DNA from 2 places in the Pseudoalteromonas sp. PS1M3 genome. Region 2 is predicted to be linked to the other one. Evidence: predicted binding sites of a transcription regulator. Region 2 holds the regulator's gene; the other holds the start of a gene.

What was found. The regulator MetJ, encoded in region 2, represses methionine synthesis genes. The targets are predictions, from matches to a motif close to TAGACGTCTAGACGTCTA.
Positions count from the first base shown of each region.
Region 1: a site for MetJ is predicted at 5,724-5,741, ahead of PS1M3_RS12570 (methylenetetrahydrofolate reductase). Genes of this name have one in related genera too.

Region 1 is NZ_AP022624.1:2,702,584-2,713,045, reverse strand. Features, by position in the region: gene PS1M3_RS12590 (DUF3581 domain-containing protein) at 82-783, shown strand; gene PS1M3_RS12585 (DEAD/DEAH box helicase) at 877-2,124, shown strand; gene PS1M3_RS12580 (heme NO-binding domain-containing protein) at 2,366-2,905, shown strand; gene PS1M3_RS12575 (response regulator) at 2,908-4,641, shown strand; gene PS1M3_RS12570 (methylenetetrahydrofolate reductase) at 4,727-5,683, opposite strand; gene PS1M3_RS12565 (pitrilysin family protein) at 5,941-8,820, shown strand; gene PS1M3_RS12560 (helix-turn-helix transcriptional regulator) at 8,993-9,313, opposite strand; gene PS1M3_RS12555 (hypothetical protein) at 9,315-9,722, opposite strand; gene PS1M3_RS12550 (sensor domain-containing diguanylate cyclase) at 10,025-10,462, shown strand, end outside.
Region 2 is NZ_AP022624.1:357,473-367,934, forward strand. Features, by position in the region: gene rpmE (50S ribosomal protein L31) at 175-390, shown strand; gene PS1M3_RS01680 (malic enzyme-like NAD(P)-binding protein) at 1,011-2,252, shown strand; gene metJ (met regulon transcriptional regulator MetJ) at 2,322-2,642, opposite strand; gene metB (cystathionine gamma-synthase) at 2,842-4,071, shown strand; gene metL (bifunctional aspartate kinase/homoserine dehydrogenase II) at 4,077-6,422, shown strand; gene PS1M3_RS01700 (penicillin-binding protein 1A) at 6,570-9,071, opposite strand; gene PS1M3_RS01705 (pilus assembly protein PilM) at 9,203-10,282, shown strand; gene PS1M3_RS01710 (PilN domain-containing protein) at 10,270-10,462, shown strand, end outside.

The sequences.
Region 1 (10,462 bases), 1.3 Mb from region 2:
TTTTGTAAGTGATTCGACCTCTCTTTAAATTTTTTCTGGTAGTATGGGTAAGTTATAAGCAGTTTAAGCAGTGAACAAACTATGTTAAGTCCTTACTTTCAGCAGCACGCTGATTATGTTTCTATCTCTCGTGAGCAAGGGTGTCGTTTCGCAAAGTGCGTTGCCGATGATTACAATCCACTTCATGATAAAGATGCCAAAAAGTTTTGCGCGCCAGGAGACTTACTTTTTTCTTTAGTGTTAGACCGCTACGGTATAAGTGAGCGAATGGAGTTTACCTTTGCTGGCATGGTTGACGAAAATACCAAACTTAATTTTCCACAAGGGGATGATGAGTTTGATGTAACCAACGGCGATAAAGTAATTTTAAAGGTAAAACGCGAAGGCAAAACCAGCAAATGTCCAACACTTACAAATAGCCTAATAAAAAACTATGTTGAGTTTTCTGGTGCGGCATTCCCGCATGTCATTATTCCGCTAATGGGTAAGCAAGAGGTAATGATTAACCCAGCGCGCCCTATGGTTATTTACGAGTCGATGATTATTAATCTTGATAACATTGAGATTAAAGCACCTATGCTTGAATTTGCAGAGCCAAGCTTTGAATATACAGGTAAACGCGGCAAAATTACCCTGCGCTTTAACCTATTAGAAAACGGCGAAAAAGTTGGTTTTGGTGAAAAGCACATGGTGGTGTCGGGTATTCGTGAATACTGCCAAGCAACGGTTGATGACTTAATCGCATTTTATAATGAGCGAAAAGCGACCCTAAAACCGGTTTAAAATCAGCATTTAAAAAAGGCGCTATTGATAGCGCCTTTTTTATTGCTAAAGCTCAGGTATAATGGCGCTCTTTGTTATTTTAAAGCTAAGCCTATGTCTGCTACATCATTTTCATCACTTAATCTCGACCCGTTATTATTAACAGCGATTGAGCAAAATAATTACACTACGCCTACCGCAATTCAGATTAAAACTATTCCGCCAATTCTCGCGGGCAACGATGTAATGGGCAGCGCACAAACTGGCACAGGTAAAACAGCAGCCTTTGTATTGCCACTACTACATAAGCTTTTAAATACACCTAAAAAAGATGAGCCAGGCATTGCTCGAGTGGTCATTTTAACGCCTACGCGTGAGCTTGCTCAGCAAGTGTTTGCAAGCTTTGAAAAATACGCTCAAGGCAGTAATGTTCAGGGTGCTTTAGCGTATGGCGGCGCAAGTATTGGCCCGCAAATTAAAGCACTTAAAACGGCGCAAGTGATAGTGGCAACACCAGGTCGTTTGCTCGATCATATAGTTAAAGGCAGTGTGGTGCTTTCTAGTGTTGATTCATTAGTATTTGATGAAGCCGACCGCATGCTCGACATGGGCTTTATTGATGAAATAAAACGTATTTTGCGCCACATTCCAGGCGATCGCCAAACCTTATTGTTCTCAGCCACATTCGATGACAGCGTGTTTGAGCTAAGTAAAAAGCTACTTAAAAACCCCGAGCTGATTGAAGTTGATAAACGTAACTCAGCCGCCGTTGAAGTCGAACAGGTTATTTACGCTGTTGATGAAGACAGAAAACGCGAGCTGGTATCGCACATGATTGGCATGAAAAATTGGCGCCAAGTACTTATATTTACGCGTACTAAACAAATGGCCGATAAGCTTGCCAAAGAAATGTGTAAAGACGGTTTAAAAACAGAATCCATTCATGGCGATAAATCGCAAGGTGCGCGAGACCGTGCACTACAAAACTTTAAAGAAGGCACTACACGCGTATTAGTTGCCACTGATGTAGCTGCCCGTGGTTTAGATATTCCGGCGCTTAAATACGTAATTAACTTTGAATTGCCATACATAGCTGAAGATTATGTCCACCGCATAGGTCGTACGGGTCGCGCAGGCGAGCAAGGCCTTGCAATGTCGCTTGTAAGTATTGACGAGCAATGGTTACTTGAAGAAATTGAAGTACTGCTTGATACGCGTTTAGCACCACAATGGTTAGAAGGTTACGAGCCTGACTTAAACAAAGCCCCTAAAGATAACCGAAAAAACACCAATAAAGCGCGTAAAGATCGTGACAAAAAGCGTATTACAGGTAAAAGGGCACCAAGCAGACGACGAAAATAATAGCCAATAGCATGGGGCAGTTAATGCCCCATTTAGTGATAAAAAATTAGTTTTTAAATAGTATTTAGCAATTTTATACACATCCGCTGCGCTTATTTTAATGGTCTCTTTTACATAAAGCGGCTAAATAAATACCCCCCCATTAAATAGCAATACTTTGTAAGTGTTTTTTCTTCTTACAAATGTGCATTATTACAGTTTAAATCTATACTTAATCTACGACTAATAGGTTGGTAGAGCGATGAAAGGTATTATTTTTACTGAATTTTTAGAAATGGTCGAAAGCACATTTTCACCTGCCGTTGCCGATCAAATTATTGAACAAAACGAACTGGATTCCAATGGGATTTACACCAGCGTTGGTAACTATAACAAGCAAGAGCTTTTAAAATTAGTGACTTCGTTGAGCAACATCGTCGATGTTCCAGTAGATGTACTGGTTAAAGAGTACGGAAAATATCTGTTAACACGCTTCTTGGTTTACTATCCACAGTTTTTTGAAAACCTCACTACCACGTTTGATTTTTTAGATACCATAGATAGGCACGTACATGTAGAAGTTGAAAAATTGTATACCGACGTTGAGTTACCTAGCTTTCAAACCAAGCGATTAAGTGATACCCAAATGCAGATGGTTTACCATTCGAGTAATCCCTTTGCAGTGCTTGCTGAGGGGTTAATAGAAGGTGCAGCCGAGCATTTTAAGGAAAATACCAGCATACGCAGCGATATCAGTGACGATCATCAAGTTGCTACATTTAACTTAACTCTGGTCGGTTAAATATGGATGTAGCTCTTTTACAGCGCAGATTAGAACGAGAGCGTTTGGCACGAAAAGAAGCTGAAAAACTACTTGAAGCCAAATCGTTACAGCTTTACGAAGCCAATAAGGTACTCAAAGGTGCGGCTGAAAATTTGGAGCAGGAGGTTGCTAACAGAACTCACGACCTTGAACTGGCTAAACAAGATGCAGAAGCTGCGAATGAGGCTAAATCAGACTTTTTAGCAAACATGAGCCATGAGATTCGCACCCCGATGAATGCCATAATAGGCATGGCTTATTTGGCTTTAGATACTGAGCTTTCGGAAAAACAGCGCGACTATGTTGAAAAAATTCATTATTCGGCAGAGTCTTTATTAGGGATCATCAACGATATTTTAGACTTTTCAAAGGTTGAAGCGGGTAAAATAGAGCTAGAACAAAAAGAATTCAATTTTAATACCTTCCTAGAAAATCTTGTAAATATTATTAGCACGCTAGCATCACAAAGAAAAATTGAAGTGGTGTTTGATATTGACCCCTTACTGCCTGACTTTTTTATTGGTGATGCATTAAGACTCAACCAAGTACTATTAAATCTGTTAAATAATGCACTTAAATTTTCAACACGGGGTAAGGTTATATTAGCTGTAAAACTAGTTCAGAAAGTAGATAGTTATTGCAGTGTTGCTTTTTCTATTTCAGATAACGGCATTGGGATGACCCAAGCACAAGTTGACTCACTATTTAAACCTTTTACTCAGGCTGACGTATCGACAACCCGAAAGTTTGGTGGAACGGGGCTTGGTTTGGTAATAAGCAAAACATTGGTCGAACTAATGCAGGGCGATATTACAGTAAACAGCAAATTAAATAAGGGGAGCTGCTTTAGTTTTACTATTCCACTAAATTATTCGACTAAGCAAAATGAGTTTGACATATCACATATTAGAGCCAAGCGAGCACTTGTTATTGAGAGTTCAGATAGTCAGTTAACATCATTACAAACGCTGCTTTTAGGTTTTGAAGTAAAATTTGACACTGTAAATAACATCAACCAAGTATTAGACCGGCTAGGTATGCTACATGATTACGATTTTATATTTATAGATTGGCGAACGTTAAATTTAAATCATGATAGTGCTGCGCAGTCTTTGCGCAATAAGCTTAAATTAAATGCAAAAAAGCTAATTGTAATAGCGCCTTGTGAAAATAAAGCGCTAAACGAAAGCCTACTAGGGTTTGGTAATAACACTTATAAAATACTTATAAAACCAATAATTAAAAGTACTTTGCATAACGTGCTTTTACAAATTATGCATATAAAAACACTGAAAAAACCAGAATCGCAAGAGAGCTTAAATACGCAAAACACACTACAAAAACTGCAAGGCATTCATATTTTATTGGTTGAAGATAACCCGCTCAATCAACAAGTAGCAACACAAATACTGCGTAAAAATGGCTTGATTGTTGATATTGCTAACGATGGCCTTGAGGCATTAGATGCGCTAAAACATAAAACTTACGATGGTGTGTTAATGGACTGCCAAATGCCTAGAATGGATGGTTATACGGCAGCCATAGAAATAAAAAAACAAGCAAAGTTTAAAAATTTACCCATCATTGCAATGACTGCTAATACAAGAGAAACCGATTTATTAAAGGCGCAAGACTGCGGTATGAATGGCTATATTTCAAAGCCCATTAAGGTTGAAAGTATGTTTGAAGTAATAGCAAAGTGGGTGTGTATTTAATTTTTTTGAGTTGTTTACTAAGTAAGCTGGTGAGATAAAAAAGGCAAGCATTAGCTTGCCAAGAAGGGTGTAAATTAGTTTAACTTTACGCTATTTGTTTCTCAGCTAGGTTGAGCTCCATAGTTGCTTTTAATAAACGGTATAGGTTAATTGATGCGTCAATTTCTTCTTTACGGTTTGTTAAGCTTTCAATGTTTAAACCCAGTGGCACATCTAAGTGCGCACAGCTTTTTAAAATTGAATCGAGATTTTCGCGGCAAATACGCACCGATTCACTCAAGGTGTTGTCGGCGTCAAGCATGCGCCATTTGGTCGCCTCAGGTACTGAAATACCCAACCATTGCATGAACTCTAAGGTTTTTTCTCCGCCACACGGCGTAAACGTTAGTATAATACGTTTTGGTGCAACGCCTTGTGCTTTGCAAGTACGCGCGTAACTTGTTATTAAATCAATAGTAGCTTGAGCATCATAAACCGCTTGCGATATAAAAAATTGGCAACCTTGTGTTGTTTTTTCTATTAAGCGCTCGTGTTCATTGCGCTTGCTTGCATGTCGCTCTGCAATGGTTACGCCTCCTAAAAAGAAGTCATTACTTTGCTCAGCTAATGTTTTATAAGCGTCAGGTAGGCTTAGTTTAATATCACCTTCCGACGATGGGCTACCCACTAAAACGACATTTTTTAAATCAAACTCGTTTTTAGTTTCATCTAGCCACTCTTTAAATTCAGCCTCACCGCGTTGCGCTACACTTTTGTAGGTAATTACATCTAGGCGTGATAAGTCTTTTAGCAACTTACTGTACTCACGCGGATCAACCGTTTGTTTAAATGGAAACGGACGAGCCTGATTAGTACGGCTACTCTCATCTTGAATATCGTAAATTACAACACCGTCGTATTCAATTTCGTGTAAGCGGCCTAATAGTTTTTCTGCAATGGTTTTTAACTGCGCTTTATCAGTGCCTATTTTGGGTGGCGTTGTGCCAATAAGATAAACACCTTGATTAGTGTCCTCAATTTTCTCTTGAAGTGATAAAGCCATAATCCTCATTCCAGCTCAATGGTTGATAGATTTAATATAGCAGCCATTTAGACGTCTAGATAGGTATTTTAAGTGAAAGTTTTTCAAGCAACGTGAGGATTATTCATACAAAGGAGTTCCTAAATTAAGTGCATGACACAGTTGTTTACATAATAAAGCGACTGAGGGCTCTTATATTCATTGGCTTTGGGGCATAATTAGTAGTGAAATTGTAAATATTTTGACAACAACTTTGCTCAATTTACTAAAGGACAATTATGAAATTTAAATTATTAGCAACAAGCCTTGCGGTATCACTCGCTTTAACTGGCTGTGCAATGCAAAAAAATGAAACGACGCAAACAGCAAAACAAGAACAAATAAAAAAAGCTGATGACCGTGTTTTTTCACAAGATTACCTAATTGAAGAGCTTGAGAATGGCTTACGTGTAATGGTTGTAAAAACGGATTACCCTGATGTCGTTTCGTTGCAAATACCCGTTTCTGTTGGCTCGCGTAATGAAGTAGAAGCGGGCAAAACGGGTTTTGCTCATTTTTTTGAACATATGGTATTTAAAGGCTCTAAAAAATTTCCGCAAGACGAATACACCGCCATATTTAAAAATGCAGGGGTTGACAACCGCGCATACACAACAAACGATTACACTAACTACCATTTAAACTTTTCAAAGCAGCACCTTGATAAAGTACTTGAGATTGAAGCTGATATTTTCCAAAACTTAACCTACACCGAAGAGCAATTTAGAACCGAAGCATTGACGGTAAAAGGTGAGTACTTAAAAAATAACGCCAGCCCAATTCGTAAGTTATTAAGTGCTGTGCGTGCAGAGGCTTTTGAAAAACACACTTATAAACACACCACAATGGGCTTTTTTGAAGACATAGAAGCCATGCCAGACCAAATGGCTTACGGTAAAGAGTTTTTTGATAAGTTTTATAAGCCAGAATATGTATCGCTAGTTATTGTGGGTGATGTTGACCCAAAAGCCACAATGGCAATGGTTAAAAAACACTGGGGTGGTTGGGAAAAAGGCAATTACGTTGCCGATATTAAAGCTGAGCCAAAACAGCAAGCTCCTAAGTATTTGCATGAACAAAATAAAGCCTTGCCGGGGCATTGGCTATTGGTATCGTATAAGGGTGCTGCGTGGGAACCCGCTAAAAAAGACAGAGCTGCACTTGATTTAATCTCGCAGCTTTATTTTTCAAGTAACTCAGATTTATATCAAGAGCTCGTTGTTGATAAACAAATAGCGAGTCAAATGTTTACTTATAATCCAGAAACCAAAGATCCAGGCTTACTGCATGTATTTGTAAAAGTAGAAAACGCTGATGATTTAGCAAAAGCGCGTGATGCAATTAACCGCACTTATGCAAAAGCCAGAACAGAGTTGGTCGATGCACAAAAATTAAGTGACTTAAAGTCTAACCTTAAATATGGCTTTATTAATGGTTTAGATTCTTCGCAAGCAATTGCATCAACCCTTGCAAGTTACATGCATTTTGAACGCGATCCTGAAGTAATTAACCAGCTTTATAAGTCGGCCGACAACATCACAGCAGAAGATATTAAAGCGGTTGCTAATAAATACTTTGTAGATAACACGCGTACTACCGTGACTATGTCGGCACTTGATAAAGCACCGGGGTTTGCAGAAGAGGCGAGTTTAAGTGCAGTAGTTGCAAAACTTGAACAAGCCCCAGAGGCACCTGTATTTAAAGTGCTTGATAAAACCAATAGCTCGCCGCTGATTGATGTAAACTTTTTATTTAATACAGGGGCAGCTGCTGATCCTCAAGGTAAAAAAGGTGTAGCTGCGCTTACCGCCGCAATGCTTGCTCAAGGTGGGTCGCAAAGTACCAGCTACAAAGAAATTCAAAAAGCGCTTTATCCACTTGCAGGTAGTTTTGGTTACCAGATTGACAAAGAAATGCTGTCGTTCCAAGGGCGTATTCATAAAGATAACGCTGAAACTTGGTATGCACTTGTAAGCGAACAATTACTTAACCCAGGCTTTAGAGACGATGACTTTAAACGCCTTAAAAAAGAAATGATCGACGGTATTAAGTCGGGATTAAAAGCATCTAACGATGAAGAGCTAGGTAAAGAAGTACTCTACAGCACGCTTTACAAAGGCCACCCATACGAAAGTTACAACTACGGTGATATTTCTGATTTAGAAGCATTAACGCTTGATGATGTAAAAGCATTTTACAATTCAGAGCTTACTCAATCTAAACTAACACTAGGTTTAATTGGCGCCGTGCCAAAAGCGCTTAAAGCAAATATTATGAGCGATTTAGCAACCTTACCTAAAGGCGAGCAAAGCCGTTTAAGTATTCCTGATGCGCCAGAGCTTAAAGGCCATCATGCAACGATTGTAGAAAAATCAGCGCAATCGACGGCAGTGTCGTTTGGCTTCCCAATTGATACTATTCGCAGCAGCGAAGATTGGACTGCCCTTTGGCTTGTGCGTTCGTACTTTGGTGAGCATCGTAGTTCTAACTCATACTTATATGAGCGAATTCGTCAAACGCGCGGTATGAACTACGGCGATTACGCATATATTGAATACTTCCCACGTGGTATGTTTCAAACTAAGCCTGATGCAAATTTAGGGCGTTCTGAGCAAATATTCCAAGTATGGTTGCGCCCACTTCGCTCTAACAACGACGCGCACTTTGCAACGCGTACCGCATTATTTGAGCTGGATAAGCTTATTAAAAACGGCTTAACCGAAAAAGACTTTGAGGCAACACGTAACTTTTTAATTAACTACGTGCCGCAGCTTGTAGCAAGTCAAAACCGCCAGCTAGGTTATGCACTTGATAGCGAATTTTATAACACTGAATCGTTTGTAAAATACGTAACAAGTAAACTTGAAAAGCTAACGCTTGCTGATGTGAATCGGGTGATTAAAGATAATCTACAAACAGATAACGTGCAGTACGTGTTTATTACCGGTGACGGTGAAGACATGAAAAAACGTTTAGTGTCAGAGCAAACATCGCCAATGGTTTACAACACAGAAAAACCAGCAGCGCTTGTTGCAGAAGATAAAGTTATTGCCGATTACGCATTAGCTATTCCGGCTAACAATATTGAAGTAGTGAAAGTTGACAGTGTTTTTAAATAAACCTTAAACAAAACGACTTGTAGATAGTTAAAAGCCCCACGTTTGGGGCTTTTTTATAGCATTGAGCCAACCTTTATCCCTAACCCTAAAATTATTACTGCGCTTATTATGGCTATTAATGTGATATGGCCTCGTAGTTCTTTTTCTTTACGTTCTGACACTTTTTAGCGCCTCAACTCATTATAAAAAATACAGTGATCATCCCCAATATAAAGCTGACTACTGACGATAGTGCTAAAATTGAGGTTATATTACGCGTGTTTAAAGCTGGACTAACATCGCAAGAGTTAGTGTTATCTTCAAGTTTAATTAATTCACCTTGGCGTACTTCCAATACAGCACATAAAGCCATTGTTGTTTCTTTTGATGCAGCACCTTCTTTCTCTACCCGTTGAATTGTTCGTAAACTAACATCGCAGGCGTCAGCAAGTTGCTGCTGAGTCCAATTTAACTGGCCTCTGAGTGATTTAACAGTTGTAGGATTTAATTGCACGTTAAAGCTTCCCTACAAATAGTTCAACAATGGTTGCAGTTGCATAGCCAAACACTGCACCGCCTAATGCGCAACCAGCAATAAAAAAGAAAGCCTTTTTAGGATCGTCAGGAAGACTGCATTGAATTTGTTTGGCAACGACTTTTGTATCTTTATAAAGTGTGCACTCCATTCGCCCTGTGAGTATGTTTAGCATGTCAAACTTTACTTGGTACTGTGAGTTCTCAAAATCAAAAGAGTGGGTGCTTGTGCAATTTACATTGCGCTTTTTACTAAATAAATCATCATTTATGTACACCTCTTCTTTACCAGTAAAGTAACTTCCAAAACAGGCTATTTGATTGTCGCCATCTTGAAAATAAAATTTATAGCCGAGTTTTTTAGTATTTAATATGTCGTTTTTCATCATCGTTATCCTTGTTGAGTTGATGATGCTAATTTAGCGTTTATTATTATTTTTTACGCCGTCATGAATATGCCAGTGAGCAGTTTGGCATATGACACTGTGGATGTCATGTGTGTTTAACTACTGATTTTAATGTGTTTTATTTGATTTTCGTTCAGGTTTAAAATGAGTGTTGCTGTCGTATCATTTTTATTCTTTGATTGAGTAAATAATAAATTTAAAGAAAAGTACGCATTTATTTTTGTCATAAAAACGCTAAGTACATATACTTTCAGACAATTATTCTTATAAGTCTGAAGGTAAGCGTGCTAGATGATAAATTATTTTTAAAGTTAGTTTTGGACACTATGCCAGAGCAGGTTGTTGTAATTAATAAAGAAGGAGAAATGGTTTTTATAAATAAAGGATGGCAAAACTTTGGTGAAGAAAATGACTGCTCATGCGGTGCTTGGGAAAAAGAAAATTATTTATTTACCTGTAAAAAGGCCGCAGACAACGGTGACGAAATAGGCGAAAGGGCATTGAAGGGAATTAATGCTGTTATTAATGCAGAGCAAGAAGCGTTTTACTTAGAATACCCATGCCATAGTGATGATGAAAAACGCTGGTTTATGATGCGCGTAGTACCATTTAAGTACAGTACTGATTTTTATTATGTAATTACGCATCAAAATATTACAGAGCGAAAGCTCGCTGAAGAAGAAGTCCAGAAACTGGCCAATATTGATGGGCTAACTGATATA
Region 2 (10,462 bases):
ACTAGCAAATATTGCTTGCTTAAGTGTCTGCCTACTTTTTTAGCAAAACAGTTAATAATAGCTTGTGTGTTTGATGGTAGTTGGATAAAATCCGCGACCAACAAATTTGTTTTAACGACGTATGGTGCCAGACTTCGGGTTTGGAGAGCGATGCGGCCTTAACTAGAGGTTTCTATGAAAGAAGGTATTCACCCTAAGTACGAAGTAATTTCTGCAACTTGTTCATGCGGCAATAAATTCGAAACAAGCTCTACTCTATGTAAAGACATTCACCTTGACGTATGTTCAGCGTGTCACCCTTTTTACACTGGTAAGCAAAAAGTTTTAGACACTGGCGGACGTGTTGATCGTTTCAACAAGCGTTTCGGTGCACTTGGTAGCAAGAAGTAATTTTTGCTGTCTCGTTAAATTAAGCACCTTAGGGTGCTTTTTTTATGCTTTTAATTTAGTTATACCAATTTAATAGTAATAACGTTTCGATTTAAAAAATTAAGTTTTACACGAACGGCGTCAATGTTTTTTAATATAGGACAACTAAATAACAAATTATTTAGCTTGATGCTCGATTTTCATATTCCCCTGCTATGCATAACTATTTCCTGTTCTTATTCTGAATATGCATAAACCTTTACAGACAAACCGCAAATTATTCTCTATATTTTTAATTAGTTCATTTTTTAACTAAGTGGTTAAATGCAGCTAACGTGAAGTTATATGTTTTTAAAGTATGTGGATAAGCCTATTTTTGCTTATTTTTATAGGACTTTATTAAGATATTTTATAAAAAATAATGAAAGAACAATTGTGCCTTTAGAATCCGTTATTGGATGAATTTTTATTTATAAAGTGTCGATATAATTTACAAAAGTTATTGAAAAACCTCTTAAAATTAATCGAACTAGCATATAACAGGATAGACCTGATATTGCTTGGAATTTAAAAATAATAAGGGTATCGTAGCCTAAACTTCACCTCTCACTTTTACTTTAATTGCAGGATACAATCGCGTTATGTCAGACTTTCGTGAACAAGCACTACACTATCATTCGCACCCCGTTCCAGGAAAAATTAGCATTGAACTAACAAAGCCTGCTGAAACGGTAAAAGATCTCGCATTAGCATATAGCCCAGGAGTTGCAGAACCCGTACGTGAAATCGCTGCAGACCCTGCAAACGCTTATAAATACACAGGCAAAGGGAATATGGTTGCGGTTATCACTAATGGTACTGCAATTTTAGGCTTAGGTAATTTAGGCCCACTTGCTTCAAAACCTGTAATGGAAGGTAAGGCGTTACTGTTTAAGCGATTTGCTGGCCTTGATTCTATTGATATCGAAGTGAAACACCGCACTACTGAAGACTTTATTAATACAGTTGCTAATATTGCCGACACGTTTGGCGGAATTAACCTTGAAGATATTAAGGCGCCAGAGTGTTTTGAAATAGAAAAAGCATTGATTGAGCGCTGCAGTATCCCGATATTTCATGATGATCAGCACGGTACTGCCATTGTAACTGCTGCGGGTATGTTGAACGCGCTTGAGGTGCAAGGCAAGTCTATCGAAAATGCGACTATTGTGTGTTTGGGTGCTGGTGCTGCTGCGGTTGCTTGTATGGAGCTGTTAATTAAGTGTGGTGCTTTGCGCGAGCACATTTATATGCTTGACCGTAAAGGTGTTATTCATACTCGTCGTGATGACTTAAATGAATACAAAAAACTTTTTGCTAACAATACAGACAAGCGCACGTTGCAAGATGTTATTGAAGATGCAGATGTATTTGTTGGTGTATCGGGGCCTAATTTATTAGCTGCCGATGATTTAAAACTAATGGCAGAAAAACCAGTTGTGTTTGCTTGTTCAAACCCAGATCCAGAAATTGATCCTGCACTGGCTCATTCTGCTCGAAACGATCTAATTATGGCAACGGGTCGATCAGATTACCCTAACCAAGTTAATAATGTACTGTGTTTTCCGTTTATATTCCGCGGTGCTCTTGATGTACGCGCCAGTGCAATAAATGATGAAATGAAAATTGCAGCTGTAGAAGCGATTAGAAGTATTGCCAAAGAGCCTGTACCTGCTGAAGTACTGACGGCTGCGGGTGTTGATAAGCTGGAGTTTGGTGATAAGTATATTATTCCAAAACCAATGGATCCTCGTTTATTACCACGCATTGCAAAAGCGGTTGCAATAGCTGCTGTAGAGTCAGGTGTTGCACAAATTGATTTACCAGAAAACTATATGGAATAACGACTAAGTTGTAATTTAGACACAAAAAAAACCTCAATTAATTGAGGTTTTTTTGTGTCTAAATTAGGTTTAGTCTTCGTTTAAAACAGGCACTTCTAGCCCCATTTCTTGCATTATTTTTTTCACTTCCTCAGGTACTTTTTCGGCGTTATCCTTACGTAAGTCGTCGTCGTTAGGCAAAGGTTGACCGGTAAATGCATGTAAAAATGCTTCACAAAGTAATTCACTATTTGTTGCATGACGTAAGTTATTAATTTGACGACGCGTGCGTTCGTCCGTTAATACCTTTAATACATTTAGTGGGATTGAAACGGTAATTTTTTTTACTTGTTCTGATTTTTTCCCGTGTTCTGCGTATGGGTGAATATACTCACCATTCCATTTAGCCATAAGATGTATCGTCGCCTCAGATTAATAATTGCTCATATGCACTACAATACATATGAATATGCGTGAAATTCTATCGATTTAAAAAAGATAGTCAAATACTAGTTGTTTAGCCATCTGGAGCTTTAAATGTTTTGACATCTTTAATAAGATAAATTACTCTTTTAGACGTCTAAACATCCAAATTAAATAGGTGACGAATATGAGCGAAAAAAATAAAGCAACCATTGCAGTGAGAAGTGGTGTTGAAGCAGACAAACATCATGGCGCAGTTGTCGCACCTATTTACTTATCAACCACCTATTCGTTTGCCGACTTTGATACAAAGCGTCAATACGATTACGGGCGAAGTGGTAACCCCAATCGTGATATTTTAGCTGAAACCTTGGCTGAGCTTGAAGGTGGCGTACGCGGTATTATTACTGCCACGGGTATGTCTGCCGTTCACTTGGCTACGCAAATCCTAAATCATGACGATACGTTAGTGATCCCACATGATTGTTACGGCGGAAGCTATCGTTTATTTACTTCACTGCAAAAGCGCGGTTTGCTCAAGCTAGAAGTTTTAGATTTAACACAAGCACAAAGTATAGATAAAATTTTAGCAATTAAACCTAAGCTAATTTGGATAGAAACACCAAGTAACCCATTACTACGTTTAACTGATATTAAAGCAATAACCGATGTTGCTAAGCAGTGCGGTGCTTTAGTCGCTGCCGATAACACATTTTTATCACCAGCATTACAAAACCCTATTAAATTTGGTGTTGATATAGTTGTACATTCCACCACCAAGTACATCAATGGTCATTCAGATGTAGTGGGCGGTGCGGTGATTGCTGCTTCACAAGAGCTGGGCGATGAACTGGCATGGTGGGCAAATAATATAGGTATTACAGGTGCGCCATTTGATAGTTATTTAACATTGCGTGGGTTGCGAACACTAAATGTGCGTTTAAAGCAGCATCAAGAAAACGCATTAGCGATTGCTAAATATTTAGAAAAATCGGAATTTGTTCGCCAAGTTTATTACCCTGGTCTTGAATCACACCCGCAGCATGAATTAGCCAAAGCGCAGCAACTAGGCTTTGGTGGCATGGTGAGTTTTGATATTAAAGGTGACATAAACGATGCTGCGGCGTTTTTAACCAGCTTACGTGACTTTAGCTTGGCAGAGTCTTTGGGAGGAGTAGAGAGCCTAATATGCCATCCTGCAACCATGACCCATGCTGGCATGGAGCCTAAAGCACGTCTTGAAGCGGGAGTGGGCGATACACTTATTCGAGTTTCAGTAGGTATAGAAGATATAAACGACTTATTAGCTGATTTAGAGCGCGTGTTTCAGCTTGTAAAGCCAGGCAGTAAAGCAAGTTTAAACAAAGGAGCAGGCGGTGACATTAAATTAAGTGCCGCTCATCCAGCGCTTTGGTGAACAATATGACACAAACGGTACATAAATTTGGTGGTTCAAGCCTTAGTTCGGCTCAACGGTATGAGCGAGTTGCGAGTATTATTTTAGAGCATACTCAGCCGGGCGATTGTGTTGTTGTATCTGCGGCGGGAAAAACAACCGATACTTTGGTGAAGTTATGGCAAAGCTATCAGCAACAGGATACGCATGTCGTTGCTGATATATTGCTGCAATTAAATAATCATCAAACTGATTTAATCACACAGTTACTTCATGCAGATCTTAAGCGAACTGCTTTAAGGCTTTTGCATAGTGAACTAACAGCGATTAGTGAATTGATAAAAAACCAAGGCTTGAAAGAGGCTCCCTTGCTTGCTCATGGTGAGGTCTGGTCTGCACGCTTATTGGCGCTTTACCTTACGCAATTAAATATTAATGCTTGTGACCTTGATGCTCGAACACTTTTTACATTAAATAATGGGCAATTGTTACATACCCAAAATGCGCAGCAATGTGCGAAGTTTATAACCCCAGACTACATTAATGTTGTCACAGGCTTTATTGCATCAAATACGTTGGGTGATACGGTTACACTTGGTCGCAATGGGAGTGACTATAGTGCAACCTTACTCGCTAATTACTGCCATGCTAAACAGGTGTGTATTTGGACCGATACACAAGGTGTATACAGCACAGACCCTCGCAAAGTTAGTAAAGCGGTTAAATACAATAAAGTGTGTAGAGGTCAAGCTAACCTATTAGCTCGATTAGGTAATCCTGTTTTACACGCTAAAACGCTTTCTCCTTTAAGAAACAGCGACATAAAACTATCTGTTCGTAGTAGTTTTGATGTGCAAGCAACGCCTACAGATATAGTTAAAGAAGGAAATGTAAAACAAAAGCGTTTTATTACCACGTTAAACAACATCGATTTATTAACAGTTGAAAAGCTGGCCGAAGGCGAAGTCGCAGATGTTAGCCAGCTGATTCAACACAGCATTCATCACTTTAGTCAAAATGGTGAAACTTATTTAGTTGTCCCCTCTGCTTCATCATATAAAGTTGTTAGTTATTTTGAGGGTAGAGCAAACATTAGCGAGTCGAGCTTAAATGGCTGTGCGGTTGTAGCGCCTGTTAATGATATTTCAAAATTGAATGTATTGGCTATTGATACGTTAAATGCTCATGCCATCGAGCCGCGCTTTATTCACCAAGACAGTGGATACATTTTACTATTAACGGATCAGGTTATAGATAGCGATATACTCAGTGTTTTACACGATAAGCTTATTAATAAAGGCCAAGAAGTCGCTTTAATAATCGCGGGCCTTGGCAATGTGGGAGAGGTATTTATAGAGCAGTTGTCAGCTCAATTCGAGCGTTTATCTGGTGACTTTACAATTAAATTGGTCGGGTTAATACGCTCTGAAACATTACTTTTTAATCCCAGTGGTATAAACATTGCTGATTGGAAAACGCATTTTCTCTCAGAAAGCAAAGCTTATAATAACCAAACATTACTAAACATAATTAGTGAACTTGATTATGAGCATAAAGTGGTTGTTGATATTACCGCAAGCGAGGCATTTAGCCAGTTATACCCGGAGTTTGTTGCATTAGATTGCCACTTGATCAGTGCTAACAAATACGCTGGAACTGCAGATACAGCATGGTATAAAGCTTTGCGTACGAGTATTAGTGAGCGAAATTTGCATTGGCGCTACAACACAAGCGTAGGTGCAGGCTTACCTGTTAACTTTGCATTGGCAGATTTGCAAAACAGTGGTGACAAAATCACTCGTATTGAAGGTGTTTTTTCAGGCACGTTATCGTGGTTATGCAGTAAGTTTGACGGAACAATACCATTTTCTGATCTGGTGCTTGAAGCACAAAAGATGGGGTTCACAGAGCCCGATCCGCGTGAAGATTTGTCAGGGCGTGATATGCAGCGTAAACTGCTTATACTTGCCAGAGAGCTTGGCTTAGAACTCGACCTTGATGATATAAGCTTATCAGCACTCATGCCCGAAACGCTTGCTATAGGAAGTTGGGACGACTTTTTAGCTAATGAATCCACCCTCAATGACTTTATTGACGCTCATGCTGCAAATGCCAAGGCACAAAGTTCCGTACTTCGTTACACGGGTTTACTTGAAATTACGGAAAACAAAGTAACCGCTCAAGTAGGTATTACTTATACTCCTATTGGTGATGCGTTAGCTAATTTAACACCTGGCGATAATATTTTTGTCATTAATAGTAAGTGGTATAGCGCTAACGCTCTTGTGATTCAAGGGCCTGGTGCGGGTAAGGAAGTAACCGCTGCGGGTATTCATTCTGACTTATATTGGTTGGTACAAAATATAAAATAAAGGTTACAAGGGCCTTGTATCAATCCGCAATAATACCTAATCATTTTGCGGGGCTAAACGTGTCGCTATCTGAGTTAAAAATTCTTATTTAGAACAGCTAAATTTGGTATTAACTAAAAACGGCAGCCAATGGCTGCCGTTCTTTATTTAAAACAGTTCTTCTTCTGTTTTAGTGTCTTCTTCAAATATATCTGTTGGTTGAGACATTACGTATTTTGTGGGGGCGGTGCCTTTGTCAAAATACTCAAAGCGACTGGTGTAATCATTTTTATGACTTAATAAACCGGTTTCTAAATCAATCCGAATAGACACTAAACCTTCTGGCGGCTCTATGGGGGCTTCAGGTTTACCTTCAAGCGCAACTTTCATAAACTCAACCCAAGCCGGTTGTGCTGTTTTAGCGCCAGATTCAGCCCCTGATATTTGCCCGCTATCAAGATTATTATTGTATGAAGTTCTGCCTAGCGGGTTGCCAGGGTTATCAAAACCAACCCATACCGAGGTCATAACATTTCGATTAAAGCCACTAAACCAAGTATCTACAGAGTCATTAGTTGTGCCTGTTTTCCCTGATAGATCACGACGGCCTAATGCTTGAGCGCGCCAACCTGTTCCTGACCAACCCGTTTTATGTGACCAGTTTCCACCTCCCCAAACAGCGCTATGCATTGCTTGAGCAATTAAAAATGCATTTTGTTTTGATATGACCTGAGGGGCACATTTTAATTGTGGCGTATCAGTATTTTGTTGTGGGAATAATCCAGTAGTATTGTCTGGGGTTAATGACTGATCTGAAGTGTCGTCACACACTACTGAAGGATTAGCTTTAAACAAACTGTTACCGTAAGCATCTTGGATTTCTGAGATAAAGTACGGCTCAATCAAATGCCCACCATTCGCAAATGCACTCATACCGCGAGCTAGTTCAATTGGAGTAATTGAAGCACTGCCCAGTGCTAAGGATTCACTGCGGTTGATGTCTGAATTTTTAAAGCCAAATTTTAGTAAGTGATCTGCTGTTCGTTGCAAACCAACACCTCGGAGCAAACGAACTGATATTACGTTTTTAGATTGTGCTAACGCGCGACGAATTCTAATTGGGCCATTGTAAACAGCCGGACTATTCTTAGGTCGCCATGCCACACCTTGGCTTTTATCCCACTGATTAATTGGCGCATCGTTTAAAATTGAGGCGAGCGTATAGCCGTTTTCAAGCGCAGCAGAATAAATAAATGGTTTTATGTTTGACCCCACTTGGCGCTTTGCTTGAATAGCTCGGTTGTATTGGCTCTGTTCAAAGCTATAGCCGCCAACAATGGCTTTAATGCGGCCATCTTGTGGGTCAAGTGAAACAATTGCGCTTGATGCTTCAGGTAATTGGCTTAGTTCATACTCGTTATTGCTGTTTTTACGCACCCAGATTTGCATTCCTGGCGTTAATATTTCAGCTGCCGTAGTTGGAGCAAAACCTTGGCGATAACGAGTTATGTATTTGCGTGCCCATTTTAAGTTGTCCCAATTCAGGTTTATTTGCTCTGCATTTTTAAGCAATACCGTGGCATTTTTTTCATCCACGTTAATAACAGCAGCTGCTTTTAACGTTCCTATCTCTTTGGCTTCATTGAGTTTAGCTAGTATTTTCTCTTTACTTAGCGCTGATTGTTTTTCAGGATCCCATAAAATAGCGGTTGGGCCTCTAAAGCCATGACGCATATCGTAGCTATGAAGATTATTAACTAGCGCGGTTTGCGCCGCTTTTTGTACTTTAGACTCAACAGAGGTAAATATCTTAAAGCCTGAATTATATGCCTTGTCTATTCCGTAACGTGAAACCATTTCTGCACGCACCATTTCAGAAATGTACGGTGCGTATAAATCTATTTCAGCACCATGAAAGTAAGCGGTAATAGGTTGGCTTGTTGCATCATCATACACGTCTTGTGTTATGTAATTTTCAGTTAATAAACGACCAAGTACAACATTACGGCGTGCTTTTGCACGGGTAGGGTTGCGAATTGGGTTTAACGCCGAAGGCGCTTTTGGCAAGCCAGCAATCATCGCCATTTGAGCAAGCGTTAAGTCTTTTAACTCTTTACCGTAATAAACTTGAGCGGCAGCTCCAATACCAAAGGCGCGGTTACCTAGCTCGATTTTGTTTAGGTAAAGTTCTAAAATTTCATCTTTAGTAAGTACATTTTCTATGTGTAGAGCGATGAATATCTCTTTTATTTTACGGATATAAGCTTTTTCTCGGGTTAAGAAAAAATTACGTGCAAGTTGCATGGTAATAGTACTAGCACCTTGTTTTTTCTCGCCTGTAGAAATAAGAACAATAGCAGAGCGAACTATGCCAATAGGGTCTATACCTATATGGTCATAAAAGCGATTGTCTTCAGTTGCTAAAAATGCATCAATTAAAGGTTGTGGGATTTCATCAATAGTGACCGGAATTCGACGTTTTTCACCAAATTGATTGATCAAAAGGCCATCTTTAGTGAATACTTGCATAGGAGTTTGTAATTGCACGTCTTTTAAAACTTGCACACTGGGGATATCAGGTTTAACGTAGTAATAAAGACTGACCAAAGTTATCAGACCGATTAACGTACAAATGATAAAAAATTGTAAAGTTCGTTTTAATAAAATCACTTATATTTCCCTAAATGGACTCCCAATTGCGAGTTTGGACTGATAGTATATATTGATTAAAAAATGAATAATATTTTTTCAGAAAAAAATTATAACTTGTTTATTATTAAAACAAAGGCCAAGTTGCAAACATGCTAAGTCAACTATTTCAAAAGCCGTCGCCAATGATGGTAGGAATTGATATCGGATCGCACTCGATTAAAGCGGTGCTTCTGAGAGAAATTGAAAGTGGATTTCGATTAGAGGCCCTAGCAATTGAGCCCATGCCTAAAGGCGCCATGAGTGAACGAACGATTCAAGATATTGAAGCGATTGGTAATGTAATAACAAAATTAAAAAGAAAATTACCTAAGTCACTTAAAAATGCAGCAGTGGCGGTGTCAGGGCAAACGGTTATTACAAAAGTAATTTTTATGGATGTGTCGTTGAGCGATGCAGAACTTGAATCTCAAATTGAAATTGAAGCAGATAGTTTAATACCTTACCCCCTTGATGAAGTTAGCTTAGACTTTGAAAAGCTCTCTACTAACGAAGCTGATCCGAGTAAAATGAATGTATTACTTTCAGCAGCCCGAACAGAAAGTGTTGAAGCACGTGTTGGCGCATTAGAAGAGGCTAATCTCGATACTAAGATTGTTGATGTAGAAAGTTACGCCTTAAGCCGTGCGATGGACGTTTATTATCAACAGCTACCAAGCGATGCCTTCAATAAGTGTGTTGCTGTTGTAGATATTGGTGCCGTACTCATGCTTGTAAGTGTTGTGCAAGCTGGTGAAACTATTTATACACGTGACCAGGTTTTTGGTGGTGATCAATACACAAATAGTATTGTTAACTACTACAACAAAGGGTTTGATGAAGCTGAAATAGGTAAAACATCAGGCGACTTACCACCTAACTATACCTTTGAGGTATTAGCGCCATTTCAAACAGCGTTGCTTCAGCAAGTACGTAGAGCGGTGCAAATGTTTTTAACAACGAGTGGTAAAGAACAAATAGACTACATTGTGCTTACTGGTGGAACTTCTATGATCAAAGGGCTTGATCGCTTATTAATTGAAGAATTAGGTATACACAGTGTTGTTGCAGAACCGTTTGCAAATATGGAAATTTCGCCAAAAGTAGATCGTAATGTTATGCAGCGTCACCGAACACAGTTTGCAATTGCAACAGGTTTGGCATTAAGGAGCTTTTCATCATGCCACATATAAATCTATTGCCTTGGCGAGAACTGCAGCGCGAAGAATCTAAAAAGAAATTTGTAACCATACTAGTTGGAATTGTTTTAGCTTGTTTTTTAAGTATGTACTTATTAAGTATGTTTTACAGTGCATTAAAAGACGGACAAAACTTAAAAAATAATTACTTAAGTTCTGAAATAAGCATGCTTG